DNA from 4 places in the Arthrobacter sp. P1_B3 genome. Region 1 is predicted to be linked to each of the others. Evidence: riboswitches for the same ligand, from Rfam matches in the RefSeq annotation. Region 1 holds a riboswitch; each other region holds the start of a gene.

Region 1 (7,568 bases):
CCAGGTCGTCAACATGAACAACTTCGCGGTCATATCCGCGGCCCAGCGCCTTGCCCAATTCCCGCGTGGAGCGGCCCAGCATTTGGGGCAGCTCGGCGGCGGAATAGTTGACCAGCCCGCGCGCAATCACGGTGTTGTCGACAGACACCATCTCCACGGCGTCGCCGGCCTCGAAGTGGCCTTTCACCGCGGCGATCCCGGCAGGCAGCAGCGAGGTGCGGCGGTCGCGGACGGCCTTGACCGCGCCGTCGTCGAGCACCAGGGTGCCGTGCACGGTGGCCAGGTGGGCCAGCCACAGGAGCCGGATCGGCTTGCGCGCGCCATTGACGGAGAACCACGTGCCCACGTCCTCGCCGGCCAGTGCCGCAGCCGCATTCGGCGTGGACGTGACCAAGGCGTGGATGCCGGAACCGGCGGCCATGCTGGCGGCTTCGACCTTGGTGGCCATGCCGCCTGTGCCCACGCCGGCCTTGCCGGTGCTGCCGATCGAGACGCCGTCGAGGTCGTGCGGGCCGGAGACGTGCGCAATCCGTTTGGCGCCGTGCGACGGCGGGCCGTCGTACAGGGAGTCGACGTCGGAGAGCAGCAGGAGTGCGTCGGCGCGGACCAGGTGGGCCACCAGGGCGGCGAGCCGGTCGTTGTCGCCAAAGCGGATTTCGTGGGTGGCCACGGTGTCGTTTTCGTTGACCACCGGGACGACGCCGAGGTTCAGGAGCCGGTTCAGCGCGCGGAACGCGTTGGTGTGCTGGCTGCGGCGCATGAGGTCATCCGCGGTCAGCAGCACCTGGCTGACGGTGACGCCGTGCGCGCCGAAGGCGTGGGTGTACCGGGCCATCAGCAGGCCCTGGCCCACGCTGGCAGCGGCCTGCTGGGTGGCGAGGTCGCGGGGGCGCTTCTCGAGTCCCAGCGGGGCGAGGCCGGCTGCGATCGCGCCCGAGGACACCAGGATGATCTCGGTGCCGGCGTTGCGCTGGTGCGCCAAGGCGTCGGCGAGGCCGGTCAGGGCCTCTTCGGAGATCCCGCCCTTGATGGACGTCAGCGAGGACGAGCCCACCTTGACGACGATCCGGCGGGCCCCGGACAGCGCACTGCGGTCCGGGGCGCTGAGGGTGTGGGCCTTGAGGGGCTGCGACCGGTGCTCGACGACGGTCTTACTCGTCATCTGTTGCGCCCAGTCCACTCTCCTTGAGCGGCTGCCGCGCGCGGCGTCCGCTGACGGACTCGGTCCAGATGCCGGCCTTGCGTTCGGCTTCGAGCTCCGCACGGGCGGCGGCCTTCGCGTCGCGCCGCTCCTGCTGTTCGTCGCGCTTCTGGCCACGCGTCGGGCGGTCGCCGATGTCGGCGAAGCGCACGTCGGTGCCGCGCGGTGAGGCGAGAAGTTCGGCGCCGGCCATCATGGTCGGTTCCCAGTCGAAGACGACGCCGTCGTCCTCGCCGATGACCACAGTGTCGCCCGGTGTGGCGCCCTGCTTGAAGAGTTCATTTTCGACGCCGAGCTTGGCCAGGCGGTCCGCGAGGTAGCCGATCGCTTCCTCATTGGTGAAGTCGGTCTGCTTGACCCAGCGCACGGGCTTGTCGCCGAGGACGCGGAAGAGCGGCTCGAGGTTTTTCTCTTCGCGGCGGATCGTGAAGCCGGTCTCGTTGACGGCGCGGGGGCGCAGCACGGGGGCCTGCACCTTCGGCGGGGTCGCGGCGACGGCGTCGCGGGCGGCCTGGACGATTTCGGCCATGGCGAAGCCGAGCTGGCGGAGGCCTTCGTGGCTCGTCGCGGAGATTTCGAAGACTTTGTAGCCGCGGGATTCCAGTTCGGGGCGGACGAACTCGGCCATGTCCTTGCCGTCGGGCAGGTCCACCTTGTTCAGGGCCACCAGGCGGGGGCGGTGGTTCAGCGGAACCACTTCGCCGTCGGACCCGCTGTAGCTCATGTCCACGGCGTACTTCTCCAGCTCGGCCTCGATGATGGCGAGGTCGGAGAGCGGATCGCGGTCCGATTCGAGCGTGCCGCAGTCCAGTACGTGCACGAGGGCTGCGCAGCGCTCGACGTGGCGCAGGAAGTGGTGGCCGAGGCCCTTGCCCTCGCTGGCGCCCTCGATCAGGCCGGGGACGTCGGCAATGGTGAAGCGGACCTCACCGGCCTGGACGACGCCCAGGTTCGGGATGAGGGTGGTGAAGGGGTAGTCGGCGATCTTGGGCCGCGCGGCCGACATGGCGGCGATCAGGCTGGACTTGCCGGCCGAGGGGAAGCCGACGAGGGCGATGTCAGCGATGGACTTCAGCTCCAGGACGACGTCGCTGGATTCACCCTCGATGCCGAGCAGCGCGAAGCCGGGCGCGCGGCGCTTCTGGGAGGACAGCGAGGCGTTGCCGAGGCCGCCAATGCCGCCGGCGGCGGCGATGTATTCGTCGCCTTCGCCCACGAGGTCGGCGAGGACCTCACCGGACTTGGACTTCACCACGGTACCTACGGGCACCGGAAGGATCAGGGTTTCGCCGTTCTTGCCGCCGCGCCAGTCGCCCATGCCGGGGCCGCCGTTGGTGGCGTGCCGGTGGGGTGCGTGGTGGTAGTCGAGCAAGGTGGTGGTCTGGAGATCGACGCGCAGGATGACGTCGCCGCCGTTGCCGCCGTTGCCGCCGTCGGGACCGCCGAGGGGCTTGAACTTCTCGCGGTGAACGGAGACACAGCCGTGGCCGCCGGTACCGCCGGATACGTGCAGTACTACCCGGTCTACAAAGCTCGCCACGTGGATCTCCTCAGTGCTGTTCCCCGGACCCACAAAGGGGCCCAAGATGATTGTAATGCGGTTAAAACACCGGTGGAGCGGACCTAATGGCCCGCCCCACCGATTTAGAACGTTTTGTTACTCTGCAGCTGCAGCAGCCACGATGTTCACAACGCGGCGACCACGGCGGGTGCCGAATTCGACAGCACCGGGGGTCAGGGCGAACAGGGTGTCGTCCCCGCCGCGGCCGACGCCGGCGCCCGGGTGGAAGTGGGTGCCGCGCTGGCGGACGATGATCTCGCCTGCGGAAACTACCTGGCCACCGAAGCGCTTGACGCCGAGGTACTGGGCGTTGGAGTCACGACCGTTGCGAGTGGAACTCGCGCCTTTTTTATGTGCCATTTGGAATGCCTGCCTTCAAAAAATTCTGGGGAATCTGCTGGAACCTGAACAGTAACGAAGAGTTACTTGATACCGGTGATCTTGACCTTGGTCAGTTCCTGACGGTGGCCCTGACGCTTCTTGTAACCGGTCTTGTTCTTGAACTTCTGGATGACGATCTTCGGACCACGAAGGTCTTCGAGGATCTCAGCCGTAACCGTTACCTTGGCCAGGTCCGCAGCAGCAGACGTGACTTTGTCACCGTCCACCAGGAGCAGTGCGGGCAACTCAAAGGTGCTGCCGGCTCCACCGGGGACGCGGTTCAGGGTAACGAAGTCTCCAACGGAAACCTTCTCTTGGCGGCCGCCTGCGCGGACAATCGCGTACACCACTGGGGAACTCACTTCTCTCGACGTTTATTACTAGATTTGCGTGCGGAACCTGGGGCCAAATTGTTTGGACCGGCTCACGCTGTGCCTCAACGCCGGTGGATTCCCCGGGGGAACCCATGAGCTATCCCCGGAACAAATCCACTTGGAATTCCAAGCAGGCTGTTCTCAGGGTCATAACCCAAGTGTTGGCGTAAGCACCGAAGATCTAGAATACGCTAATTTTGCCTTCGGCCGCAAATGAGGCTGGTTCCGGCTGGTAGTCCGTGATAGGCGCCACAACGTCTTGAAGCAAAGACCGTGTCAATGTTCTTGACCGTGATCTCGACCGTCTTGATGCTGTGCTGCCGCAAGGACTTCCGGAACCGTGCCCCACCATCGTACCGGCTGTGCGGGCCAGGTCGTGTCAGGCGTACAGCCGCGGCGCGTCGAAGAAGGCCACTTCGTAGCCCGATGACTGCCGGAAAGCCAGGGCCATGGCCTCCCGCTCGCTCCCGGATGCCCGTCTGGCCGCCGTGTCCGTGTACGCGATGGCCTGCCGGGTCGCGGCGGCGAAGTCCTCATCGGCGTACGTCCGCAGCCAGTCGGCGTAGGGGTGTGCCACGGGGGCGCCGCCGGCAAGGAATTCCCGGTGCAGGGTGGCCCCGACCTCGGCGTAGAGCCAGAAGCATGGGAGCGCCGCCGCGACGAGGATCGCGTAGCTGCCGGCCACCGAGGCGGCCAGCAAGTGGTCCACGTACGACTTCGTCACCGGGCCCAGGTTGGGGGCAGTGGGGCGGGTGCTGAGCCAGGAACGGTGCAGCTCTGATTCGACCTCCAGGCAGGTCTGTGCGGAACGGGCCCAGAACAGCTGCTCCGCCTCGGTGGGGGCGATCGCGGCGGCACGGGCCAGGACCCGGGAGTAGCCGTTGAGGTAGATGGCGTCCTGGGCGAGGTAGTACGCGAACTCGTGCTCGGGCAAGGTCCCGTCGGCCAGCCCGCGGATGAAGTCCAGGGCGTAGATGGCGTCAAGATCGCCCGCGGCCCCTGCGCGCAAGGCAGCGGCGAACTCGCCCTCCGCCGGACCGTGGCCGTCGAGGCTGCCCTGGCCGCGTTGGTCGTCTTTGAGGGCGTGCACATCGCCAGTTTGCTGCATGTGGTGGAAGTGATGGACCGGACCGTTGCCGGAGCCGACGTCCAGGGCCGCGGCTTCGCGGAGCGCGCCCAGCAGCCACGGCTTGACCTCCCGCAACGCCACTTCCCAGTCCCCCACCCGGGCCTGCACGGTGGCCATGGCCGAGGACAAGGAGCAGCCGGTGCCGTGGCTGTTGCGCGTGGCGATCCGCTCCCCCGGCACCACCACCGTTTCCCGGCCGAGCAGGCCCCCGGTGTTCACCAATGCATCCGGGCAGCCGGCGCCCGCGCCGTTCCCGCCCTCCGCGGCATCGCCGCCGTCGACGGGTCCGTCCCCGGGCTGGCCGCCCTGGGAGTGTCCGTCCTTGAGGTGCCCGCCTTTGACCAGCACGGTGGTGCCGGTCAGGGCCGCCAGTCGTTTGCCCTGCGCCAAGGCCTCAGCCCAGTCGGCCGCGGCGGGCTCTTTGAGCAGGATGGCGAGTTCGGCGAGGTTCGGCGTGATGAGGTCCGCCAGCGGCAGGAGGGCCTGCAGGGCGGCCTCGGCCGATTCCTGCAGGAGCCGGTCGCCGCTGGTGGCGACCATCACCGGGTCCAGGACGACGACGTCGGGGCGCACCTTTTCCAGCCAGCTGCGGACGGCGTCGATCACCGCGGCGTCGCCGAGCATGCCGATCTTGACGGCGTCGATGCCGATGTCGTCGCTGATGGCGTCCAGCTGGGCCGTGAGGAACGCGGCCGGGGGCACGTGGACGGCGCGCACGCCCTGGGTGTTTTGGGCCGTCAGGGCCGTGATGGCGGCCATGCCGTAGCCGCCGTTCGCTGCAATGCTCTTCAGGTCGGCCTGGATCCCGGCCCCGCCGGAGGGGTCGGAGCCGGCGATGGCCAGCACGCGGGGAATGCGCGGGGGTGCGGACGGGGACGGCACGGACGGGGACGGCACGGACGGGGACGGCCCTGCCGTCTGACAATCGCTGGGCAGAAACTCGGACTGATTCGATCTCGCGGACAAGTCAGACATCCCTTCGCCGGTGCTAACCGGACAGGTTCAACGGGTCTGGATCTCAGCCGGCTGATGCGCGGCACCCCGTGTCAGTGTTCCAGCCTAGCCGTTGCCACCGGGCTGCCCCGTTAACGCAGGAGCGGGACCGGGCCGGAGCGGACGTATTGTTACGCCCGCTCCGGCCCGGTCCCGCAGTCCAACCAGTCGAAGGGACCGGTCGGGGAAGCGATCAGTCGCGGCGGACTACAGCTCCGACGCCGGTACGCCCACGCCGAGGATGATCGGCTCGTTGCCGGCCGGGATGGACGCCGGCCTGGCCGCGGCGGGTGCCTTGGCCTCGTGAACCGATCCGGCCGCGGCCGGCCGCGTCGCCTCGCGATGCTCCACGGAGGTCTCGTTCGCAGCGCCCTGGGCGCGGCTGGCGCTCCGGTTGCGGCGCCCGCGGCGGCCACGAGCCGTGGTGTCCGCTGTCCGCGAAGCCGGCGCCTGCGCAGTGCGCACGGCTGCGGGCGCCTCCGGTGCCGCGGAAGCCGCGGAGGGCGGGGCCTGGACGGCGTCCATCCCGGCCGGCTTGCCGGCCTCGGCGTCGCCCAGGTTGGCGAAGGCCTCGGTCAGCAGGTCCAGGGTCAGGGCCGGTTCCGGCGTGTCCTCGGCGTGCTCCACGAACGGCAGGGCCACCTGCTCACCGCCAAACGTCAGCACGGTCGCGGGACGTCCGGCTGCCTCTTCGGCGGCCGCGAGCTGCGTGACGGCGTCGACGGCGGCCTTACGGGCCCCGGCGTCGCTGGCAGCGGCTGCCTCCCCGTCGTGCAGGTGCGCGGCGTGCGCCGCGGCGGCGATGTTGGCCAGCGCGGCCCGGGTGGCTTCAGCCTTGGCGTGGCGTTCGGCCTCGGTGGGCTCGACGTGGACGGCTGCGGGTGCGGCCGGCGCCGTCTCCGGGCCCTGGCCTCCCCTGCCGCGGCGACGGCTCTTGCGCTCCGTGCGGGCAGCAGGCTGCGCCTCGGCGCGCGGCACATAGTGCTCCGCGGCAACCGTGTTGGCGCGGCGGTGTTCCACCGGTTCGTCGTGGGTGACGATGCCGCGGCCCGCGCAGGTTTCGCACTGTTCGCCGAAGACTTCCAGCAGCCCGGTGCCCATCCGCTTGCGGGTCATCTGCACGAGGCCCAGCGAGGTCACCTCGGCCACCTGGTGCTTGGTCCGGTCCCGGCCCAGGCACTCCACCATGCGGCGCAGCACGAGGTCGCGGTTGGATTCGAGCACCATGTCGATGAAGTCGATCACGATGATGCCGCCAATGTCGCGCAGGCGCAGCTGCCGGACGACTTCCTCGGCCGCTTCCAGGTTGTTCTTGGTGACGGTTTCCTCGAGGTTGCCGCCGGAACCGGTGAACTTGCCGGTGTTAACGTCCACCACGGTCATGGCTTCGGTGCGGTCGATCACGAGGGAACCGCCGGAGGGCAGGAAGACCTTCCGGTCCAGGGCCTTGTGGATCTGCTCGTCGATGCGCCAGGCAGCGAAGATGTCCGTGTCCTTGGTCCACTTCTCGAGCCGGCCCACGAGGTCCGGTGCCACGTAGGTGACATAGGCCTCGATGGTGTCCCAGGCTTCCGCGCCGGAGACGATCAGCTTGGAGAAGTCCTCGTTGAAGACGTCGCGGACCACCTTGATGGTCAGGTCAGGTTCGCCGTAGAGCAGCTCGGGGGCGAGGATCTTGGTCGACGTCGACTGGCTCTCGATGCCCTCCCACTGCGCGCGTAGCCGGTTGATGTCGTGCGTCAGCTCTTCCTCGGAGGCACCCTCGGCCGCGGTACGGACAATGACGCCAGCGTCCTCGGGCAGGCGGTCCTTGAGGATCCGCTTGAGGCGGTTGCGCTCGACGTCGGGCAGCTTGCGGGAGATGCCGGTCATGGAGCCGCCGGGCACGTACACAAGGTAGCGCCCGGGCAGCGAGATCTGGCTGGTGAG
Region 2 (7,568 bases), on a different contig from region 1:
CGCTGAACGCGTCGTCGTACTTATGCAGCGCACCCTTGATGGTGTCGTAGGACCGGCCCTTGAACCCGACGCGGTCACCCTCGCCGCCGGCGTTGAGCACCATCTTGGTTTCCTGGCGCCGCTGGACCCTGCCGGTGTTGAAGGGCGGGTCCACGTAAATCAGTGTGAAGGCGCCGTCCGGCAGCGTGGGGAGGTATTCCGCGTTATCCGCGTGAACCACCAGGTTGCTGCCGTCCGGCGCCCAGACGGTGTCAGTCATGGAGGGGATTAGGCCTCGGCGCCGCTCGGCTGTGCGTCGCCGCCGGCCACTACCTCGCCGTTGCGACGGCGGGTGCGGGTCCGGCGCCGGGCACGGGTTGCCCGGTCCACCTCGGTGGGGGCCTTCGCCGTTGCGGCGGCAGCAGTTTCCGGGCCCTGTCCGCTGGCGGTGGACACGGTATCGGCCTCGGCGGGACGGCGACGGCGGTCGCCGGACCGTCCGCCGGCTTCGGCGCCGCTGCGGCGCGAGTCGCGGCCGCCGGTGCGGCTGCCTTCACGTGCACCCTCACGGCCGCCGGTGCGGCTGCTCTCGCGGGCGCCGTCACGGCTGCCCGTACGGCTGCCTTCTCGGGCGCCGTCCTTTGCGCTGCCGCGCGAGTTCTTCTTGCCGGTCTCGCCGAGGTCCTCGAGGACCTCCGCGTCGACGCCGGCGAGCACTCGCTTGTCGCGGGGGAGCCGGCCCTTGGTGCCCGCAGGGATGTCGAGTTCCTCGAACAGGTGCGGCGAGGAGGAATAGGTCTCCACGGGCTCGGGGTAGCTCAGGCCCAGGGCCTTGTTGATGAGCCCCCAGCGCGGCATGTCATCCCAGTCAACGAAGGTCACAGCGGTACCCTTGTTGCCCGCGCGGCCGGTGCGGCCGACGCGGTGCAGGTAGATTTTCTCGTCCTCGACGCACTGGTAGTTGATCACGTGCGTGACGTCGTCGACGTCGATGCCGCGGGCGGCGACGTCGGTGGCGACGAGGACGTCCACCTTGTTGTTGCGGAAGGCGCGCAGCGCCTGTTCGCGGGCGCCCTGGCCGAGGTCGCCGTGGATGGCGGCGGCGGCGAAACCGCGGTCCACCAGTTCCTCGGCCACCTTCGCTGCGGTGCGCTTGGTCTTGGTGAAGATGATGGTACGGCCGCGTCCGCGGGCCTGCAGGATGCGGGCTACCACTTCCACCTTGTCCATGCTGTGGGCACGGTAGATCAACTGGCGGATGTCGCGCTTGGTCAGGCCTTCGTCGTCCGGGTCCGCGGCGCGGATGTGGGTCGGCTGGGTCATGTAGCGGCGGGCCATGGCGATGACCGGGCCGGGCATGGTGGCCGAGAACAGGAGCGTCTGGCGGACCGCGGGGGTACCGGCGATCAGGGTCTCGACGTCCGGCAGGAACCCGAGATCCAGCATTTCGTCGGCCTCGTCGAGGATGACGATCTTGACGTTCTTCAGGCTCAGGTGCTTCTGCTTGTAGAGATCGATCAGGCGGCCGGGGGTGCCGACAACAACTTCGACGCCGTTCTTCAGCGCCTCGACCTGCGGCTCATAGGCGCGGCCACCGTAAATGGTGGCGATGCGGGCGTTGCGCTTCTTGGCGGCGTTCTCGAGGTCCTTGGCCACCTGGACGGCGAGTTCGCGGGTGGGCACAATCACCAGGGCCTGCGGGGCGCCCGGCACGGCCAGCTTGTCGAAGCCGGCGTCGTCACGGCCGACGACGCGCTGCAGCGCCGGGATGCCGAAGCCGAGGGTTTTGCCCGTACCGGTCTTGGCCTGGCCGATGATGTCATGCCCCGCCAGTGCCACCGGCAGCGTCATGGCCTGGATCGGGAACGGGTGGGTGATGCCGGCGTCGGCCAGCGACTCCACGATATCCGCGCGGACGTTGAAGTCGGCGAAGGTCTTTTCGGCAATCTCGTGCGGCTTTTCGTCCGAGATAATTGTTTCTTCGGGCTCGATGGTCTCCGTGCCGGACTCATCGGTCAGAAGCTGGTGCGTGTGCAATTCACTCACAGGGGAGTTTCCTTATTCATTTTGGGCTGCGCTGCTTGCTCAACGGGGCCGGCCGAAGTGGCCGTTCCGGAGCACGCTCAGGCGCGCAAGCATTTCCAGTGGAAGCCGATCGCGGGCTATCTAAATGCTGGCACTGGGGACCAGCGGGTGGATCTCAAGATCGCGTAGGGGCGGGCTTGTTGAATTCGAAAATCATGGAAATCAACGACCGGGCATCCATTTCTACTTCTCCAGTCTAGCTGTACGAGGCCCGGATCCTCGACTGGACCCGTCATCACGCCCCGGGAGCGTGCCGGCTGCGGACTGATAAGGGACTGTCAGCCCACGAGCTCCAGCTGGATTTCGCGTGTGGCGATGTCTGAGGACACCACCCGGACCCGGACTTGCGTGCCCGGTTCCAGTTCGCCGGGGCATCGCGCGGTCACGGCGGGCTCGGCGATCTGGACGATCCCGGACGGGCCGTTTCCGTTGCCGTTGGCTTTGCCGCCGTTCCCATTCCCGTTCCCGCTGCCATTGGTGTTGCTCTTCGCCGGTTTGGGGCCGGAGATGACGACGGCGTCGAATTCCTGGCCGACGTGGTTGACGAGCAGCGCCGCCTCCACGGTGTCCAGCGACAGCCGCTCCAGTTTCGCGGCAAGCTGGTCCGAGGTGCCCATGATGGCCGGGAGGGACGGCAGGGCATCCCGGGCCCAGGCCGGAACTTCGGTGCCGTTGCTCAGGGCCTCGCAGATCACCAGCACGAAGCGGTCGACCAGCCGCCGCAACGGCGCCGTGGAATGGGCGTAGGCGGCGCCGATGGCGGACTGGACTGCGGCTCCCGGCACCGTGCCGTCGAAGTGCGTGTACCCGGCACCGCGGAAAAGCATCCCGGCCGAATGCACAATGGCCAGCTGCCGGGGGTCCGTGGGGTCCAGCGTCCGCAGGTACTCGCCGTAGCGCATTTCCCCGTCCCAGGGCTTGCCGAGAGCGTGGGTCTGGCGGTGGAAGTGCCTCAGTGAAGCCTCATCAGGGGCGGGCATGGTGCGCAGGATGCCGACCTTGCCCTGGAGCATGAGCGCGGCGGCGGCCATCCCGGTCATGAGCGAAATCTGGGCGTTCCAGTCCTCCACCGGCAGCGGCGGGGCCGCCACGATCCGGTAGCCGCCGTCGGGCAGCTGCTGGATTTCCTGTTCCGGCATGTTCAGGCTTGCGCCGCCGCGCAGGCGTTCCAGCTCCACCCGTTTGATGCCTACCTCTTTCAGCAACTGCAGCACGGGCGCCGCGGTGCCGGCGTCGAGCTCGGCCTGGACGCCTTTGTAGCTGAGTTTCGCGCGGCTGCGGACCTGTGCACGGCGCACGAGGACTGAGGTCACCTCTGCCGCGGCGTCGAGCTCGAACTCCCAGACGAACGCCGCGCAGAGCTGCCCGGCGAGCAGGCTGCCGGCGGCCTCGCTGATGATTTCCGGGTGCAGCGGAATCCGGCCGTCCGGAGTGTAGAAGGTCTGGCCGCGGCGCCGGGTCTCGGCGTCGAGCGCGCCGCCCGGGGCGACAAAGGACGGGACGTCGGCGATGGCGTAGAACACCTTGTAGCCGCCGTCGCTCCGTTCGATGAACAGGGCCTGGTCGAGGTCAGTGGACGATGCCGGATCAATGGTCACGAACTCGACATGTGTGAGGTCCAGGTCCGGCAGCTTGTGCTCGGCCACCGCCGCCTCCGCGTCGCGCAACACGTTCTCGGGGAACGGACCGGGAAGTTCCAGCGTGGTGCGCAGCGCCTTGAGAGCCCCGGCAAGCTGGTTCTGCTGCTCGTGGACACTGGGGGTCAGGCGATGATGGGACACGAAAATCAGGGTAGCCCGATTTCCGCTATTAGTCTTGGATGATGAGCGCAACTGCGGACGATCCGGCCCTCTACAACAGCTTCCTGGCGGATCTGCTGGGAGTCATGGCGTACGGCGAGCTTTCTGCCTTCGAACGGCTGTCCTCGAGCGCCCGGTATTCGCCCACGCTGCATGACCGTGCAGTGCTGGGCAGGATGGCCGTGGACGAGTTCCAGCACTACGAACTCGTCCACGCCCGGCTCGAGCACATGGGCCTGGACACGGAGGCTGCCATGCTGCCGTTCCAGCCCTCAGTGGACCACTTCCACGAGCGCACGCGCCCGGCGGACTGGTACGAGGCGCTCATGAAGGCCTACGTGATCGACACGGTCTCCGCTGACTTTTACAGCGCCGTCGGCCGGTACGTCGACGCCGGGACCCGGGAGCTGATCGGGCAGGTCCGCTCCACAGGCGAGTCTACGGCCGTGCTGCAGGAGCGTCTCAAGGCGGCCCTGGCCGATGACCCCCGGCTCGCGTCGCGCCTGGCGCTGTGGGCCAGGCGCCTGCTGGGTGAGGTCCTGACCCACGCCCAGCGGGTCAGCCTTGAGCACGAGTTCCTCGCCGGGCTCTCGGGGCTGGACGACGCCGACGCCAGGGAGCTGGTCAGCGGCCTGACGGCCGAACTCGCAGCGAACCACGCGCGCAGGATGGCAGGGCTGGGGCTGGCCGGGTAGGTCCAGTACCGAGCGCCAGCCGCGGTGCCGGCGAGGTTGCCGGCCAGGGTGGCCGCGGCCCGGAACGCCGGCGGGCTTGCGGGCCGGGGAACCTGCCTAGGATTCCGCAGCGTCCAGCGCCGCCAGCAGTGCACCCGCGGCGTGGGCCGGATCAGCGGCGTCGGTGATCGCCCGGACCACCACGATCCGCCGGGCGCCGGCCTCGACTACCTGCTCGACGTTGCTGAGGTCGACCCCGCCGATCGCGAACCACGGCACGACCCCGTCGACTTTGCCGGTGCCGTCCGCTTCCGCCCGGCCGATTGCCTGGGCGGCGTAGCGCACCAGGTCGAGGCCGACGGCGGCGCGTCCCGGCTTGGTGGGCGTCGCCCACACGGGTCCCACACAGAAATAGTCGAGTCCTTTACGGCCTGGTGAGGCGGCAATGGCGGCGTCCACCTGTTTCGGGCTGTGGGTGGACAGGCCGATCACGGCATCCTTGCCCAGGAAGCCGCGGGCGGCGTCGAACGAAATGTCCTTTTGGCCGATATGGAACACCGGCGCCCCGGACAAGGAGGCGATGTCAGCCCGGTCATTGACGGCCCACAGCCGTCCGTGGCGCTGTGCTGCCGCGTGAAGGACCTCCAGGAGTTCGAGTTCCTCCGCCGCCTCGAGCGATTTGTCGCGCAGCTGGATGATGTCAACGCCGCCTGCGAAGGCGGCGTCAACGAAGTCCTCGAAGTCGCCGCGGTCCCTGCGGGCGTCGGTGCAGAGGTAGAGGCGGGCGGTGGTGTGGAGGGGGTCCTGGCTCATGGCACCAGCCTAGTTCCTCTAAACTGGGCGCATACCGCGGGAGCCCGCAGCAGCCATGTCGCCGCTGCACGGCTGAGAGGGCGTCAGAGCCGACCGCTTGACCTGATCCGGCTAGTACCGGCGTAGGGAAGGAATTTTTTTATGGGCTCACGAGCCGGCCGCGCAGCCGAAGCCGCAAATGACGCCGCTTCCAGAGTTTGTGACGCCGGGCCCGGTACCGCAGGGGACATCAGCGCCGAAGGCATCACCACAGACATCACCGCAGACGTTGCCGTGATCGGCGGCGGCGTGATCGGCCACGGCATCGCGTTCGAGGCCAGCCGCGCGGGCCGGTCCGTGGTGCTGATCGATGATGCTCCCGGCAGCGGAGCCAGCTGGGCCGCGGCCGGCATGCTGGCCCCCGTGAGCGAGCTGCACTACCAGGAGGAGCAGCTCCTGGAGCTGATGCTTGAGTCCTCCCGGCTGTGGCCCGGATTCGCTGCCGAAGTCGACGCCGGTGCGGGGATGGACGCCGGTGCCGGGGGCACGGAATGCCGGGCCGGTACCGGCTACCTGACGACGCCGACCCTGGCCGTCGGGGCCGACGCGGCGGACCGGCGCGCGCTCGCGGACCTGAGGGAAGTCCAGCAGGCCTGCGGCCTCACCGTGGAACCGGTGACAGTGCGCGAGGCGCGGAGCCGGGAGCCGCTGCTGAGTCCCGGCATCTCGTGCGCCTTCGACATCCCGGCCGATCACCAGGTGGACCCCCGCCTCCTGATCGCCCGGCTCGCCGGCGTGCTCGGCACGGAGGGCGGGAGTTTGATCCGGCGGCGCGCGGCGGGCCTGCTGTGGCAGGACGGACAGGTTGCGGGCGTACGGCTGGCGGGTGGCGGTTTCGTGCGGGCCGCAGAAACCGTCGTCGCCAACGGGCTCGGCGCCGCCGGGCTCGAGGAGCTGCCCGCCGGACTGGCGCTGCCGCTGCGGCCCGTCTACGGCGACATCCTGCGCCTTCGCGTGCCCCCGCATCTTCAGCCGCTGCTCACCGCAACCGTGCGGGGCATGGTGCGCGGGGTTCCGGTGTACATCGTTCCCCGCCAGGACGGCACCGTGGTGATCGGAGCCACCCAGCGCGAGGACGGACCGTCGAATCCGCATGCCGTATCTGCCGGCGGCATCTACCAGCTGCTGCGGGACGCCCAGCAGCTGGTGCCCGCGGTCGCCGAGCTGGAGCTGCTGGAAGCCACGGCCCGGGCCCGGCCCGGCACCCCGGACAACGCCCCGTTGCTGGGGCGGGTCGCGCGCCCGGGCGGCGGGGACGTCCCGGGACTGATCATCGCCACAGGTTTCTTCCGGCACGGCGTCCTGCTGACCCCCGCCGCTGCCGCCGTATGCCGGCAACTCATGGACGGGACGCCGGACCCGCGCTGGGCAGGGTTCCGCCCCGACCGTTTTTCCCGCATCCCGGATACGTCCGGAGACAGCCCCAACAAGGAAGCAGCATGAACATCAGACTGAACGGAACGGAGCGGAGCGTCGCCGACGGCGCCTCCGTCAGCACACTCGTCAGCCAGCTCACGGGCCGCAGCATCGGCCCCGACGGCCGGGCTGCAGACGGGGGCAAACTCGGTGTCGCCGTGGCCCGCAATGCCGAAGTGGTGCCGCGCAGCCAGTGGCACGCCACGGCGCTCGCCGACGGCGACGACGTCGAACTTGTCACGGCAGTCCAGGGAGGATGACCAGCATGAACGAGACGACGTTGGCAGGAACACCGGCCGTACCGGTGACCGGGGCGGTGGCCGACCCGTTCGTGGTCGACGGCGTGGAGCTCAGCTCCCGCCTCATCATGGGTACCGGCGGTGCGCCGAGCCTGGACGGGCTGGGGGCCGCGCTCGTGGCCTCCGGGACCGAACTGACCACGGTGGCGATGCGCCGCTATTCGCCGGCCGAGACGGGCTCGCTGTTCCAGCTGCTCGAGGACCAGCAGATCCGGGTGCTGCCCAACACGGCCGGCTGTTTCACCGCCAAGGATGCTGTCCTCACCGCCGAGCTGGCCCGGGAGGCCCTGGAAACGGACTGGGTCAAGCTCGAAGTCATTGCCGACGAGCACACCCTGCTGCCGGACGCAGTCGAACTCGTGGACGCCACCGAACAGCTCGTGGCCCGCGGCTTCAAGGTCTTCGCCTACACCAACGACGACCCCGTGCTTGCCCTCCGGCTCGAAAACCTCGGCGCGACGGCC
Region 3 (7,568 bases), on a different contig from region 1:
GGACGGTCACTTCGCCGCGGATGCCGTGGGGCTTGCCGATTCGTGCCACCTGGAGCTGCATCTGTTCCTCTGTTCGGGGTTGGTGATTCTGTAAGTCTGTTGCGTAACGACGGGAAAACAGTCCGGCCCCTCCACCATTATCTGGTGAAGGGGCCGGACTCAAGACAAGTAGTGCTGAAAGCGTTACCGGCGGCGGTCGGTGTCGACGACGTCGACCCTGACCTGCTCGCCGTCCGCCAGCGCCGCAACCACAGTGCGCAATGCGCGTGCGGTCCGGCCCTGCCGGCCGATCACCCGTCCGAGGTCGTCCTGATGAACGCGCACCTCAAGGGTTTCCCCGCGGCGGTTGTTCTTCGCACTGACCTTGACGTCCTCGGGGCTGTCAACAATCCCGCGGACCAGGTGTTCGAGCGCTTCTGCCAGCAATTTACTCAGCCTCGGTGGTCTCTGCTTCGGCGGCGTCGGCGGGAGCCTCGGCAGCTTCATCCTTCTTGGCCTTCTTGGTGATGGCTTCCGGGATGATCACGGAACCCTTTTCCGGGGTAACGAAGGCAGCCTTGGGAGCCTTGGTCTTCAAGGTTCCCTCCTGGCCCGGGAGACCCTTGAACTTCTGCCAGTCACCGGTGATCTTCAGGATCGCGGCAACCTGCTCGGACGGCTGTGCGCCGACGCCGAGCCAGTACTGGGCACGGTCCGTGTCGACCTCGATGTACGAGGGCTCTTCGGTCGGGTGGTACTTGCCGATCTCTTCAATAGCACGGCCATCACGCTTGGAGCGTGAGTCCATGACGACGATGCGGTAGTACGGTGCGCGCATCTTACCGAAGCGCTTAAGGCGAATCTTTACGGCCACTTTTGTGGTCACTCCTGTTTCTGAAACGGGGTCGAGCCCGGCGTTCTGCACCCGTGGGGCGGGCCGTACTTGGGGGTTCTAAAGGACAAGATCCAGACGCGGAGAGAGGGGCCACGCAGATCGAGTACCTGTTCATTGTGCCAGAACACCGGCAGGATTTCGACTTGACGCGGGTCCGGCGCGCCAGCACGCCCCCTGGTCGCGGCGATCCAGGCCGGTCAGGACGTCCAGACGTAGAGGCCGGACCTGGTGGCGGGGTCGACTCCAGCGGCGAGCTCGGCGATCCGGCGGACATAGCCCCGCGCCTCGTCCGGGCCGAAGGGCATGTCCTCCTCGGCGGCCCAGTTGGCCGCGACGTCCTCGAGGACGTCGCCCTCCCCTTCGGTTTCATAGCTGAGCAGTTCCGCCAGCGTGCGGACCATCGCGGCGGGGACGCCGAGCAGCGAGTCGCTGGCCACGTCAACCATGGCCAGCTCGTAATCCGCGCCCGGGGCGTGCACGGCCACTCCGGCGAGGTCTCCCAGCCGCTCCACCTCAAAGTCACTAATCTCCGGGATGCGGACTGCCCCCGGCGCGGCCGGCCCGCCGCCTTCGAGTGCGCCGGCGCGCTTGAGGGCTTCTTCGTGGGTGGACACAAAGAGTTCGGTGAATCCCATGCAGCTTGTCCTTAGGGTTCGGCGGTACGCGGACCGCTGTTTTCGGCGTCGCTTCAGCCTAGCGTGCCTTTAGCGCACGGCGACGCTGGTGGACATGCCCTCCGTAACCGTGCCGGATGTCGCCATACTTGGTCCCACCCGTGGGCATGCCCTCCCCGGAGCGTGAGCACTGGACATATGGCAGCTATGTCCGTTCCCGGCCGCGACCGATGGACATGTTCCGAAGTCCCGCCAACGAACTGTGGACATGCCCTCCCCCGACGGTGAGCAATGGACATATGGCAGCTATGTCCATTCCCGGCCGCGACCGGTGGACATACCCAGCGGTTCTGAGGGCGACGAGTGGACATGCCCTCCTCCGGCCCGGGAACCCTGCCCACCCGGCCCCGCCCGCGGACATGCCCAGGGGTCCTGAGGGCGACCAGTTGACATGCCCTCCCCTGACCGTGAGCACTGGACATATGGCAGCTATGTCCGTTCCCGGCTGCGACCGGTGGACATACCCAGCGGTCCTGAGGGCGACCAGTGGACATGTCCTCCTCCAGCCCGGGAAACCCAGCCCATCCGGCTGCGACCGATGGACATGTTCCGAAGTCCCGCCAACGAACAGTGGAAATGCCCTCCCCCGACGGTGAGCAATGGACATAAGGCAGCCATGTCCATTCCCGGCCGCGACCGATGGACATGTTCCGAAGTCCCGCCAACGAACGTTGGGCATGTCCAGTGGGGAGCTATGAACGCTGGACATGCCCAGCGAACAGCGTGCCTTAGCGCACGGCGACGCGGATCCGGTTGCGCCACGGGTCCTCGAAGCGCAGCTCGGCGCCGGTGTGGTGCGAATCGACGCCGGCGACCTTAAGCCGGTCGGCCAGGCCTGCGACGTCGTCACCGGACGGCACTTCGATGAGGACTTCACCCAGGCCCAACGTGTCGCGCCGGGGACCCGCGCCGCGGCTGTTCCAGACGTTCATGGCCATGTGGTGGTGGTAGCCGCCGGCAGAGACGAACAGTGCCTGGCCGTGCCAGCCCGCGGTCTTCTCGAATCCGAGGGTGCCGACGTAGAACTCTTGCGCGGAATGAACGTCGCCCACTTGCAGGTGGACGTGCCCGACGCCGGCGGCGGCCTCGCGCTGGCCGGTCACGGATTCTTCGGTCAGGAACTGCTGCAGGTAACGCTGCGGCGGCAGGGCCAGGCTGTCCATGACGACGTTCTTGCCCTCCCACGACCAGGCTTCCCGCGGCCGGTCCCAGTACAGCTCGATGCCGTTGCCCTCGGGGTCGTTGAAGTAGAACGCCTCGCTGACAAGGTGGTCCGCGCTGCCCGTGAAGGACTGGGGCTCATACTGGGCCGCGGTGGCCACGGTAGCCGCCAGGGAGTGCTGGTCCTCGAAGAGCAGGGCGGTGTGGAAGAGCCCGGCCTCGCCGCGGGAGGGAATGTTCAGGCCGGGGGCGGGCGCCAGGTGGACCAGCGGCTTGCGCTTGCGTCCGAGGTAGAGGCCGCCGTCCTGTTCGGCCACAATTTCCAGGCCGAGGGCCCGCTGGTAGTAATCGGTCATGAGCTTCATGTCGCCGACCTTGAGCATCACGGTGCCCATGCTGAGTTCGGCCGGAAGGAGATCCTGGGTGCTGGATTCTTGGGTCATCGAAACGCTCCGGTGTCTTGCGGCCACCGGGTATCGGCGACCTTTCGTATAGGGTAAAATTACTTGAAGCTTCAATTTATTCCTAACGGATGAAGTGCCCCCTCAGCACAATGTGCTGTAGGCCCGCGAGGGTGCCGAGGTGCTGCCGGGGGTCTTCGGCGCATACCAGGACGTCGGCGCTGGCCCCTTCGGCGATGCCGTCCGCGCCGAGCCACGTCCTCGCGGACCAGGCCGCCGCGTCGAGGGCGGCTGCTGCGGGCAGGCCGGCGGCGTGCAGGGCATGGATCTCGTCCACGATCCGGCCGTGCCTGATCACGCTGCCGGCGTCGGTGCCGGCATAGATGGCCACCCCGGCCTCGTAGGCTTCGAGGACCCGTTCAGCCCGCCGTTCCCACAGCGAGCGCATGTGGGCGGCGTAGCGGGGGAACTTGGCCTCCGCCCGCGTGGCGATGTCCGGGAACGTGGCGATGTTGATCAGAGTGGGCACGATCGGGACGCCTTGGTCGAGGAAGCGCGGCAAGTGCCGGGGCAGCAGCCCGGTGCCGTGCTCGATGCAGTCGATCCCGGCGTCGAGCATGTCATCCAGGGTGTCTTCGGCGAAGCAGTGCGCGGTGACCCGGGCCCCTTCATCGTGGGCGGCCTGGACGGCGTCCTTGACCGTCCGGGCGGGAAAGCTGGCCGCCAGGTCGCCGGCGTCGCGGTCGATCCAGTCCCCCACGAGCTTGACCCAGCCGTCGCCCGCGCGGGCCTGCTTCCGCACCGCCTCTACGAGATCCTCCGGCTGGACCTCGATGGCCAGGCCCGGCAGGTAGCGCCGGGTCCTGCCGAGGTGCCGGCCGGAGCGGATGATCCGGGGAAGGTCCGCCCGCTGCTGGAGCCAGCGGGTGTCGTGGACCGCGCCGGCATCTCGGACCAGCAGCGTCCCGGCGTCCCGGTCCGCCAGGGCCTGGGATTCGGCGGTGTCCTCGGAAACGTCCCCGCCCGGGCCCAGGCCGATGTGGCAGTGTGCGTCCACGAACCCGGGAATGACCCAGCCGTCCAGCACGGTCTCCGGCGCGGCTGCCGGGCGGCGGAAGGTCAGCAGTCCGTCCACCGACCAAAGTCCGCGGCGTTCCTGGTCCGCGGCCGTGAGGATGGGGCCGCTGAATTCGATGATGCCGGTCATGGCCTAAGCCTAATCCGCATGACAACCCGCCGGCCCAGATCATCCAGCCCCAGCTGCGCTTCGTGCACCCGCAGGGCAGCCAACGCCTGGCCCGGCTGGGCGAATTCCTCGAAACCGCAGCTCGCGTAAAACGGCCCATTGAACGGAATGTCCGCGAAGGTGCTAAGCGTCATCGATAAACAGCCACGACTCCGGGCCGCATCGATGGCCGCCTCCACCACGGACCGGCCGATCCCCCGCCCGCCGAAGTCCGGCTGCACGGAGAGTTGCTCCAGGTGGGCCTGGCCGCCGAGTTCGTCAACGCGGGCAAATCCTACGGGCGGGTTTCCGGCGACAAGTATGAAGCGCGGCTCGACCGGCGTCGTCAACGCCGGAGCCGGGAGCGCCTGGTCCCCCGGCTCCGCTTCGAGGATGCGGTCTGCTGCGGCCTCGAGAACCGGCAGCGCCGGAAGGTCTTCCGGCGTCGCCGTCCTGATCCGGGCCGCGGCCCCGGGCACAGTCACAATGCCAAGCTAACACCGCGGTCCGCCGGCCGCGTCATACTCCACAGCCGTCGACAGGCACGTGGTAGCTTCGTCTACGACCACACGGGTGCCCCCTGCAGGGGCTGAGATCGGGCTGACGCAGCCTGCGACCGTTGAACCTGTCCGGGTAATGCCGGCGAAGGAAGTGAGTATTTTCGTGAATACCCAATTGACCCAGCACAGCCCTGCCCAAATCGAGCCCGTCCAAATTGAGTCAGCCCAAAATGAGCCTGCAGCCGCCACGCAGTCGCTGAAGTCCCACTCGCTGGCCTTCACCACGGACCCGGACCATGGCATCCGCGTCCCGGTGACCGAGATTGRCCTGGAACCCTCACCGGGCGGCGTCGGGAACGCACCCTTCCGGGTCTACCGCACCGCCGGCCCCGGCAGCGATCCGGTCCGCGGGCTGGAGCCCTTCCGGGCATCCTGGATTGAGGCCAGGGCGGACACCGAAACCTACGCCGGCCGGGAACGGGAGCTGCTCGACGACGGCAAGTCGGCGGTGCGCCGGGGTGCGGCGTCGGCCGAGTGGCGGGGCGGCCGGCCGGTGCCGCGGCGCGCCGTTGAGGGCAAGACCGTCACGCAGATGCGCTACGCCCGGGACGGTGTCATCACACAGGAAATGCGGTTCGTCGCGCTGCGGGAGAACTGCGATGTGGAGCTGGTCCGCAGCGAGGTGGCCGCGGGGCGGGCGATCATTCCCAACAACGTCAACCACCCCGAATCCGAGCCGATGATCATCGGCAAGGCGTTCCTGGTGAAAATCAACGCCAATATCGGCAACTCCGCCGTGACCAGTTCCATCGCCGAGGAGGTGGACAAACTCCAGTGGGCCACCCAGTGGGGCGCGGACACGGTCATGGACCTCTCCACCGGGGACGACATCCACACGACACGCGAATGGATCATCCGCAACTCCCCCGTCCCCATCGGCACGGTCCCGATCTACCAGGCGCTGGAGAAGGTCAACGGTGAGGCGAATGCCCTGACCTGGGAGATCTTCCGGGACACCGTGATCGAGCAGTGCGAGCAGGGCGTGGACTACATGACCATCCACGCCGGGGTGCTGCTGCGCTACGTGCCCCTGACAGCCAACCGGGTCACCGGCATCGTCTCCCGCGGCGGCTCCATCATGGCCGGCTGGTGCCTGGCGCACCACCAGGAGAACTTCCTCTACACCCACTTCGACGAGCTGTGCGAGATCTTCGCGAAGTACGACGTCGCGTTCTCCCTGGGTGACGGGCTGCGGCCCGGCGCGACGGCGGATGCCAACGACGCGGCGCAGTTCGCCGAGCTGGACACGCTGGCCGAGCTCACGCAGCGGGCCTGGGAGTTCGATGTGCAGGTCATGGTGGAGGGCCCGGGACATGTGCCCTTCCACCTCGTCCGGGAAAACGTGGAGCGCCAGCAGGAACTCTGCAAGGGCGCCCCGTTCTATACGCTCGGGCCGCTGGTCACCGATATCGCACCGGGGTATGACCACATCACCTCGGCGATCGGCGCCACGGAGATTGCCCGCTTCGGCACCGCCATGCTCTGCTACGTGACACCCAAGGAACACCTCGGGCTGCCGAACAAGGACGACGTGAAGACGGGCGTGATCACCTACAAGATCGCGGCCCACGCCGCCGACCTCGCCAAGGGCCACCCCGGCGCCCACGAACGCGACGATGCCCTGTCCAAGGCGCGGTTTGAGTTCCGCTGGCGGGACCAGTTCGCGCTGTCCCTGGACCCGGTGACGGCGGAGGCCTTCCACGATGAGACGCTTCCCGCGGAGCCGGCCAAGACAGCCCACTTCTGCTCGATGTGCGGTCCCAAGTTCTGCTCGATGCGGATCAGCCAGGACATCCGGGACGAATACGGTTCAGCTGATTCGCAGGCGGCCCTGGCGCAGATGGCGGCCGGAATGCAGGCGAAGAGCAATGAGTTCCTCGCCTCGGGCGGCAAGGTCTACCTGCCGGAACCGGCCGTAGGCGAACCTGCAGCCTCCTAGGACGCCCGGGCGTGCTGGTGCCGGCTAACCTCGGCGATGTACGAGCGGATGGCCCGGTCCCCCTCGGCTGAATCCTGGGGCCGGTGCCCTCCCGGCGCCGTGCGGTGCAGGGCGCCGGTCTCGCGCAGGTAGCCGGCGATTTCCTCATACAGCGGTTCCCAGCCTCCGGTCAGGACCAGCGTCGGCACGCCCGGCACGATCTGCAGCGGGGCTTCCCACGGCGGCGCCTGCAGGCGGAGCCGGCGCGCCGCCCGGAGGGCCTCCGGCGTCGTGGCCCCCGGGGCGTCGGCCGCAAACGCGCGGCGGATGAACTCCCGCTGGAAGTCGTCGTCGCTGAGGTTGTGCCGGACGTCGAAGAGCGGCTGCATGAGCGCCCGGTGCGCAGCGGTGGCGGGAAGCTCCGCGGTCAGGGACAGGCAGGCCGGTTCCACCAGGGTGAGCGACTGGACGAGGTCGGGCCGCTCGACGGCAGCCATCATCGCGGCGATCGCGCCCTGCGAATGGGCCACCACATGGCCGCCGGCCTCGCCGCGGCCGTCGTCTGCCAGCGACGCGAGCACAATTGCGGCGTCGGCGGCGAAGTTGGATTCGAGGGGTTCCGCGACGGCGTCAAACCCGTGCCGCCGCAGGAACAGGGCGTCGTAGTCCAGCGCCATTCCGTGCTGCTTTGGCCACGCGGCGGCACCGAAGCTGCCATCCCCGTGGACGAAGACTACGCGCTGCTTGAACATTGT
Region 4 (7,568 bases), on a different contig from region 1:
CAGCATCCCCGATTCGGGGTCCACTATCAGCAGTTCTTCCTCCACGCCGAATGTGCGCATGAATCTATTGTGCGTCACGATCCGCAGAAACGCCCCTACACCAACACGGGATCAGTCTGGGATCAGTCTTGGAAGTACTCGATCTTCGCGCCGATGGTGTTGAGCCGTTCGGCCAGGTCCTCGTAGCCGCGCTCAATGACATAGATGTTCCGCAGCTCCGAGACGCCGCGGGCCGCCAGCATGGCCAGCAGCAGGCAGGCGGCGGGGCGGAGGGCCGGCGGGCAGCCAACCTCGGCGGCACGCCACTTGGTGGGCCCGTTGACGTATATCCGGTGGGGATCGAGCAGCTGCACCTGGGCGCCCAGTTTGTTGAGCTCGGTCAGGTAGATGGCCCGGTTCTCGTAGACCCAGTCATGGATCATGGTCTGGCCGTGGGCGTTGGCGGCGATCACCGCGAAGAACGGCAGGTTGTCGATGTTCAGGCCGGGGAAGGGCATGGGGTGGATCTTGTCCTCCGGCGCCCGCAGCTCCGAGGGCTTGGTGGTGACGTCCACCAGGCGGGTGCGGCCGTTGCGGGCAAAGTATTCCCCGGAAACCTCAAGTCGCTGGCCCATCTGTTCTAGCGTGGCGAGTTCAATTTCCATGAACTCGATCGGGACGCGGCGGATGGTGACCTCCGAGTTCGTCACGATGCCGGCGGTGATGAGGCTCATCGCCTCGATCGGGTCCTCGGACGGGAAGTATTCGATGTCGGCGTCGATCGACGGGCGGCCGGTGATCTCCAGCGTGGTGGTGCCAACCCCCGCGATTTCCACGCCGAGCATCTGCAGGTAGAAGCAGAGGTCCTGCACCATGTAGTTGGGGCTGGCGTTGCGGATGACGGTGGTGCCGCGGCGGTGGGCTGCGGCCATGATGGCGTTCTCGGTGACGGTGTCGCCGCGTTCGCTCAGCACGAAGGAGCGGTCATGACCGTCCGACGGCGGCGCCTGCACCGCGTAGAACCCGGATTTCGCCTCCACGCTCAGGCCGAACTGGCGCAGTGCCTGCATGTGCGGCTGCACGGTGCGGGTGCCGAGGTCGCAGCCGCCGGCGTAGGGCAGCCGGTAGGTGTCGGCCTCGTCCAGCAGCGGGCCCAGGAGCATGATGACGCTGCGGGTCCGGCGGGCCGCCTCCACATCCATGGATGCCAGGTCCAGGACCGCGGGGCGGCGGATCTGGAGGTCGTTCGCGTTGAGCCAGGTGCACTCGACGCCGATGCTGGTCAGCACCTCCACGATCCGGTTGACTTCCTCAATCCGGGCCAGCCGGCGCAGGGTGGTGGTGCCGCGGTTGATGAGGCTGGCGCACAACAGGGCGACGCCGGCGTTCTTGCTGCTGTTGACGTCCACCGCGCCGGCGAGTGTGCGGCCGCCCTCGACACGGAGGTGGGTCATCTGGGGCCGGCCCACCTTGACGATGCTGTGTCCGACGATCGCCTCCAGTCGCTGGATCATCTTCAGGCTCAGGTTCTGCTTGCCCTGTTCCATCCGGGCGATGGCGCTCTGGCTGGTGCCGAGCTCGGCGGCGAGTTGTCCCTGGGTCCAGCCCTTCGCGCCGCGGGCTTCGCGGAGCAGGAGGCCTACGTGTTCAGCAGTCGGTTGAGTCATGTCCCGAAAATATCACGGATGATTTATTAACCCCCGGCATTCCCGCCGGAGTGCCGTTAATCTCACAGGGATACCCGCATCATGCGATACCCGGTGGCTTGCGACGCGCTGCGGTGCCGGAAACAGTGGGCGGCGCGCTACTGGCGCGCGAGGAAGACGAGGTTCCAGGTGCCCGAGCCGAGGGCCGCTGCGACGGCGGCTGCCGCGATGCCCAGTCCGCCCAGCAGTACCCAGACGTCGAGTCCGCTGTACGTGGACGGCCTGGCCCAGGTCCGCGCCGCGCCGCCAAACCCGCGGGCCTCCATGGTCACCGCGAGCCGTGAAGCGCTCCGGATCGCCTGCACCAGCAGGCCGAAGCTCTGGCCCAGGGCGGCGCGGAACCGCTGGTAGGGGTTGCCGCTCGATCCCACGCCGCGGGCCCGCCGGGCCATGCCGATCGTCTGCCATTGCTCGGCCATGATCCCGACCAGCCGCATGGCGGCCAAGGTGCCCAGGACGAACCGGTGCGGCAGTTTTGCGTTCTGGGCCAGGGCGTCGGCAAGGTCTGTGGGGTCCGTGCAGCTCATCAGCAGCACCGCAGGCAGTGCGATCGCGAGCCCGCGGAGCATGAAGCCGATCCCCAGCTGCAGGGAACCGGCGCTGATGGACCAGATCCCGGCGTCGAGCAGGACGGATCCGGCGTCGGGCGCCAGGATGGCGGTGCTCCAGCCGCCCAGCGCCGCCGCGAGGATCAGCGGCCAGCCGCGCTGCCACAGCAAGGCCAGGGTCAGGCCGGCCAGCGGCAGGAGCAGCAGTTCGAAGGCCAGCGCCACCGACGCCGAGACCCAGTCAATGGACAGCGCCAGGACCAGCGTGATCAGGGTGACCGCGGTGAACTTGGCGAGCGGGTTGGCGCGGGTCAGCAGCGCATGGTTGCCGCGCAGGCTCAGTGCGTCCCTCATGGCGAGGCCCCCTCCGGCAGTTCAAGATCCGGGCCGGGAGCATCCGCGGCGGCAGTTTCCCGCGGCCGGAGTCGGAGTTCGGTGCCGCCGAGGACGGCGCTGAATTCGGCGTCATGCGTCACGGAGACGACGGCGGTGCCGGCGTCGAGCAGCTCGGACAGGAACGAGGCGAGTTCGGCCCAGGTATTGGCGTCCTGGCCGAAGGTGGGCTCGTCCAGGACGAGCACCTGCGGGTGCGCGGCCAGCACGGTGGCTACCGAAAGGCGGCGCTTCTCGCCGCCGGAAAGCGTGTAGGGGTTGGCCTCCACGAGTTCGCTGAGCCGCAGCCGTTCCAGCAGCTCGTCCACGCGGTCTGCGCCGTAGCCGAGGTGGCGGGGGCCGAACATGAGCTCGTCCAGGACCTTGCCGGTGACGAACTGGTGCTCGGGTTCCTGGAACACGGTGCCTATCCTGGCGATCAGCTGCTGGGCCTTCCACCGGTACGGATCGGTTCCGGCATCACCGCTGAGCTTCGGCGCGGCCGAGACCGTTCCGGCAACGGGCCGCAGGAGCCCGGCCAGCGTCAGCGCCAGGGTGGACTTCCCCGCGCCGTTCGGTCCCGTGATGGTCAGGGCCTCGCCGGCGTGGACCTGGACGGAAACTCCGGACTGGACCGGACGCGGCGCGATCGTGCGGAAGCCGTCGCGCAGCCCGGCCCGCCGCGGCCGCTCGCGTGACACCGCGAGCCCGTCGGCCGCGAGCAGGAGCTGACCTGCGTCCCGTGCCGGCAGCCGCAACCGCGTCGCCGGGACGTAGCCCGGCACCCAGACGCCCGCACCGATGAGCATGTCCCGCGCCTCGGCCAGGACCCGGTCCGGCGGTCCGTCAATCAGCACGGCGGAGTCCGTGGCGGACCCGGGCTGCAGCACCACGATCCTGTCCACCAGGTCTTTCCAGACCCCCACCCGGTGCTCCACGACCACCAGGGTGGCGCCGGTCTTGTCCAGGCAGCGGCCCACAGCGTCGCGGACCTCCAGGACGCCGGCGGGGTCGAGGTTGGCGGTCGGCTCGTCGAGCAGCAGCAGCCCCGGCCGCATCGCAAGGATCCCGGCGAGCGCCAGCCGTTGCTTTTGTCCGCCGGAGAGTGCCGACGTCGGGTGGTCCAGCGGCAGCCGGCCCAGCCCGACGTCGTCGAGTGCCTCGCGCACGCGCGGCCAGATCTCCGCCGCCGGGACGGCGAGGTTCTCCGCACCGAAGGCGACGTCGTCGCCGAGGCGGGAAAGCACCACCTGGGTTTCCGGGTCCTGCTGCACAAGCCCGGCGCGGCCGCGATGCGCCCGTGGCGGGGCACCGTCGATCAGCAGGCTTCCGGTCTCGTCTGAGTCTTCGGAGTCGCCGGCCGGCCCCGAGGCGCCGGCCGCGCCGTCGCCCAGCACGCCGGCCAGGGCGTGGAGCAGCGTCGATTTGCCGGCGCCGGAGGGGCCCAGCAGGAGCACGCGCTCCCCCGGCCGGATGTCCAGCTCAAGGCCGCTGACGGCGGGCCGGGGCCTTCCGGCGTGCCGCCAGCCCCAGCCGCGGGCCGTGACGGCGGCCGGCCGGACGCCTGTTGAAGATCTCATGGGTGCTCTGCAGAGTTCAGGATAAGAGGGTTCTGGAGAAGCGATCAGGAGAAAACAGGCTCCGTGGCGGCCTTGCGGGAGGCAAAGGAGCCCAGCACTCCGGTCTTGGCCAGGCCGCGGGTGGCGAGCCAGGACAGTCCGCCGGCAATCACTGCGCCGGAGATTGTGGTGAAGGCGATGTAGGCGAGCTTGTCCCCGGCTGCGTAGGCGATGTTCCAGCCCCACGGCAGGAAGGAATCGTTGAGGCCGCAGAACAGGCCCGCGCTGGCTCCGGCGAGCAGGGACACCGGCAGGTTGAACTTCTTATAGAGGAAGGCCGCGAAGACCAGTTCCGCGCCGAGGCCCTGCAGGATGCCGGAGATCAGCACCGTGGTGCCGTACTGCGAGCCCATGATGAGCTCGCCCGTGGCCGCGACGGTTTCGCAGAAGAGCGCTGCGCCCGGCTTGCGGATGATGAGCATGCCCAGCACCGCCGGGATCATCCAGCCGCCGGCGTAGAGTCCGCTGAGCGGCGGGTAGAGCGCGTTGACCGGGACCGAAATGAGGTTCGCGCCCTGGGACCAGGCCCAGAAGATGACGCCGCCGGCAACGGCGATCAACGCGGCCACCACAATGTCCACCACACGCCAGGTGTAGTTGCGCCGGGCCGATGATGGGCTGGCGGAACCATGCTGTGCTGAAATATCTGTCATGTCGTCCTCCTGAGGAACAGGAGGGGAGGGTGCTCCGGCCGGCTTCGGCTTCCGCCGCCCTCCGCGCACCCTGAGAACTCGACTCCCTTGCGCCGGTACTAACCGGATCAGGTTCGAGGGTCTGCGGCTGCCCGCACTCTCAGCGCCCACCTAAGGTTTCCCCGGATTTTTCCGGTGATGCCCGACGGCGGCGCTCCCCTGTCGTAAATTGTTTCGCCCTTGTGGGCTGGCTCAGTTTACACCCGGAGGGCCGGGTTTTCAGTGGTGTGCCGTCACAATCCGGGACGGGGCAAAGCAGGTCTCCGCGGCCGGGAACGCCCCGCTTGGTAGAGTCGACGTGTCGGACACCCGGACCCGCCAGCGGGCGGCCTCGTCACCCACCGGAAAGCTGGATTATTTTGACGCAGACACCAGCCACACAAGATCCCTCCGGGGAATACGACCCTGACTCGAGGGAGCCGCAGCCGCAGGGATCCCTGGCGGTGCTCATCGGCCGGGTACTGGCCGAGATGGACGCGCTCCAGTTCGCGTCGTTCAGCAAGGACGACGCCCTGGACCTCGGGCTCCTCCTTGTCGAGCTGGGCAGGCAACGCTCGCTGCCCATCGCGGTCGACATCACCAAGGGCGAGCAGGTGCTCTTCCACGCAGCGCTGGACGGTGCCACGCCGGACAATGAGCGCTGGATCAACGCCAAGAAGCGGACCGCCATGCGGTACGAGGTCCCGTCCCTGCTGGTGGGCCTCCGGGCCCGCGCTGCCGGCGGAATGATCGAGGACAACGCCTGGTGGGACCAGACGGAGTTCGCCGCCCACGGCGGGGCGTTCCCCATTTACGTGCGCGGCACGGGCGCCGTCGCCGTCGTCACCGTCTCCGGCCTGCCCCAGAAGGCGGACCACGAACTCGTGGTCGAGGCCCTGCGGATGGTCCTCACACCGGAACGCTAGGCTAGGGAGAGACCCTGTTCCCGTCCCAAGGAGACCGAAGAATGAACATCATCATCAAGCTGCTCGGCACCGGCATCAGCCTCCTGGCCGGCTTTGCCGGCACCAAGCTGGTGGACACCATCTGGGAAAAGTCCACGGGCAACAAGCCGCCCAAGGGCCACGACGACGACGTCCCCACCACGCTGCGCTCGGCCCTGACGTTCGCCCTGATCTCCGCATCGGTCAGCGCCATCATCCAGGTGCTCGCCAACCGCGGCACCCAGCGCGCGATCACCCGCTTCGCCAAGACCCAGGACATCGTCTGACCGGACTCGACTAGCGGCGGCGCCGGTCGAAGCGTCGGTCGATGTGCCGGGCTGCCGCGCCGGTCACCGAACGGGCTCAGCGGCCGGCTTCGTCGTCGTCGTCCACTCCGTGTTTGGCCGCCTGCTGGCCCGCTGCCTGTTGAACTACGGCCTCGAGCTCGTCGGAGCTCAGCAGCTCCGGATGCAGGTGCTTGGTCCGGTAGCCGGCCCGGCCCACCATGTGGGCCGACACGGGGACGGTGAGCAGCTGGAAGAGCCAGGCCACCACCAGGACGGGCCACACCCACCAGCTGCGCATCTGCAGGCCAAGCGCCGCCAACAGCAGGAACAGGCCGAGGACCTGCGGCTTGGTGGCGGCGTGCATCCTGCTCATGAGGTCCGGGAACCGCAACAGCCCGATCGCGGCGCCGAGTGACATGAGCGCACCGGTCACCATGAACACGGCGGAGACGGCATCGATCACTGTTTCAGGATTCACGGACGCTCTCCCTTCTCTCAGCCACGAACCGGGCCACAGTGACCGAGCCGACGAACCCGATGAGGGAAATCGCAACGAGCAGCATCAGGTTGTTGAGGTGCCGGTTGACGGCCATGTCGATGCACAGGGCCGCCCCGAAAATGGCGAGCAGCACGTCGGCGGCGAGAACCCGGTCCAGCAGCGAGGGGCCCCGCCCGATCCGGACGATCGCCCCCGCGGCGGCCAGGGAAAGTACGACGGCGGTCACCGTCAGGACGGTCTGCATCATGCGGCGATCTCCTGTGTGAGGGCGGACAGTTCGTCTTTGGTCCCCATGATCCTGATCAGCCCGGCCTCGGTGTCCCGGACCTCCTTGCGCAGCTTGGCCGCGTCCTCGGCATTGCGGACGTTGATGCCGTGGATGTAGAGCGTGGACGTTGACCTGTCCACCTCCACCACGAGGGATCCCGGAATCAGCGAGATCACATGCCCGGTGGCAGTGACCAGGAGGTCGGAATGGCTCCGGAGCGGCACGGCGACAATGGCGCTGACCACGTTGGGGCCGCGGACCACGGCGAGGTACAGGACCTGGAAGCTTGCCGCGACGACCTTTCCGAGGAAGATGAGGGCGAAGGGCACGGCGCGGAGCACGTTGAAGCGGCCGCCGAGCTCCACGGGGGGCAGATAGAAGATGCGCGCCACAAGCACGGCGATGAGGGCCCCGAAGAGGAGATTGCCCGGGCTGAAGTTCTGCCACAGCGCGCCCCAGACAAAAACGAGCCACACCAGCAGCGGCAGTTCCTGGCGCAGCGAGATCCTTTTCCGGTTCATTTGCCGCCACCCTGCAACTCGCCCTGCCCGGGCTGGGCCGCCGGAGGCACCGGCGGCACCGGCGCGTCCTCGCCAAGCACGGCCTGGATATAGGAGGACCTGTCCAGCATCTCCTCGGCGGACTGGTCGGCCACCCTGAACAGCGGCCCGGCGA

Evidence for each region. A riboswitch is a leader RNA that binds a small molecule or an ion and turns the genes downstream of it on or off. The one in region 1 is predicted to bind thiamine pyrophosphate.
Region 2: another riboswitch for thiamine pyrophosphate. It lies ahead of thiO (glycine oxidase ThiO); the one in region 1 lies ahead of AC1D2F_RS09785 (bifunctional hydroxymethylpyrimidine kinase/phosphomethylpyrimidine kinase).
Region 3: another riboswitch for thiamine pyrophosphate. It lies ahead of thiC (phosphomethylpyrimidine synthase ThiC); the one in region 1 lies ahead of AC1D2F_RS09785 (bifunctional hydroxymethylpyrimidine kinase/phosphomethylpyrimidine kinase).
Region 4: another riboswitch for thiamine pyrophosphate. It lies ahead of AC1D2F_RS14560 (ECF transporter S component); the one in region 1 lies ahead of AC1D2F_RS09785 (bifunctional hydroxymethylpyrimidine kinase/phosphomethylpyrimidine kinase).

The regions. Positions count from the first base shown of each region.
Region 1 covers NZ_JBFTZV010000006.1:171,614-179,181, reverse strand. The annotation lists gene proB (glutamate 5-kinase) at 1-1,162, opposite strand, end outside; gene obgE (GTPase ObgE) at 1,152-2,741, opposite strand; gene rpmA (50S ribosomal protein L27) at 2,859-3,122, opposite strand; gene rplU (50S ribosomal protein L21) at 3,185-3,493, opposite strand; gene AC1D2F_RS09785 (bifunctional hydroxymethylpyrimidine kinase/phosphomethylpyrimidine kinase) at 3,897-5,621, opposite strand; TPP riboswitch at 5,604-5,700, opposite strand; gene AC1D2F_RS09780 (Rne/Rng family ribonuclease) at 5,847-7,568, opposite strand, start outside.
Region 2 covers NZ_JBFTZV010000004.1:197,686-205,253, reverse strand. The annotation lists gene AC1D2F_RS06535 (DNA-methyltransferase) at 1-259, opposite strand, end outside; gene AC1D2F_RS06530 (DEAD/DEAH box helicase) at 268-2,025, opposite strand; gene AC1D2F_RS06525 (RNB domain-containing ribonuclease) at 2,343-3,845, opposite strand; gene AC1D2F_RS06520 (ferritin-like fold-containing protein) at 3,884-4,558, shown strand; gene thiE (thiamine phosphate synthase) at 4,655-5,350, opposite strand; TPP riboswitch at 5,377-5,497, shown strand; gene thiO (glycine oxidase ThiO) at 5,492-6,832, shown strand; gene thiS (sulfur carrier protein ThiS) at 6,829-7,065, shown strand; gene AC1D2F_RS06500 (thiazole synthase) at 7,071-7,568, shown strand, end outside.
Region 3 covers NZ_JBFTZV010000007.1:18,335-25,902, forward strand. The annotation lists gene rimM (ribosome maturation factor RimM) at 1-61, opposite strand, end outside; gene AC1D2F_RS10210 (RNA-binding protein) at 184-426, opposite strand; gene rpsP (30S ribosomal protein S16) at 428-853, opposite strand; gene AC1D2F_RS10220 (hypothetical protein) at 1,072-1,509, opposite strand; gene AC1D2F_RS10225 (VOC family protein) at 2,277-3,152, opposite strand; gene AC1D2F_RS10230 (amidohydrolase family protein) at 3,235-4,317, opposite strand; gene AC1D2F_RS10235 (GNAT family N-acetyltransferase) at 4,314-4,820, opposite strand; TPP riboswitch at 4,895-5,003, shown strand; gene thiC (phosphomethylpyrimidine synthase ThiC) at 4,999-6,834, shown strand; gene AC1D2F_RS10245 (alpha/beta fold hydrolase) at 6,831-7,565, opposite strand.
Region 4 covers NZ_JBFTZV010000013.1:63,717-71,284, reverse strand. The annotation lists gene AC1D2F_RS14580 (glutamate--cysteine ligase) at 1-60, opposite strand, end outside; gene AC1D2F_RS14575 (UDP-N-acetylglucosamine 1-carboxyvinyltransferase) at 123-1,646, opposite strand; gene AC1D2F_RS14570 (energy-coupling factor transporter transmembrane component T family protein) at 1,784-2,587, opposite strand; gene AC1D2F_RS14565 (ABC transporter ATP-binding protein) at 2,584-4,185, opposite strand; gene AC1D2F_RS14560 (ECF transporter S component) at 4,230-4,877, opposite strand; TPP riboswitch at 4,944-5,087, opposite strand; gene AC1D2F_RS14555 (heme-degrading domain-containing protein) at 5,276-5,821, shown strand; gene AC1D2F_RS14550 (DUF4235 domain-containing protein) at 5,863-6,126, shown strand; gene mnhG (monovalent cation/H(+) antiporter subunit G) at 6,203-6,604, opposite strand; gene AC1D2F_RS14540 (MrpF/PhaF family protein) at 6,594-6,872, opposite strand; gene AC1D2F_RS14535 (Na+/H+ antiporter subunit E) at 6,869-7,414, opposite strand; gene AC1D2F_RS14530 (Na+/H+ antiporter subunit D) at 7,411-7,568, opposite strand, start outside.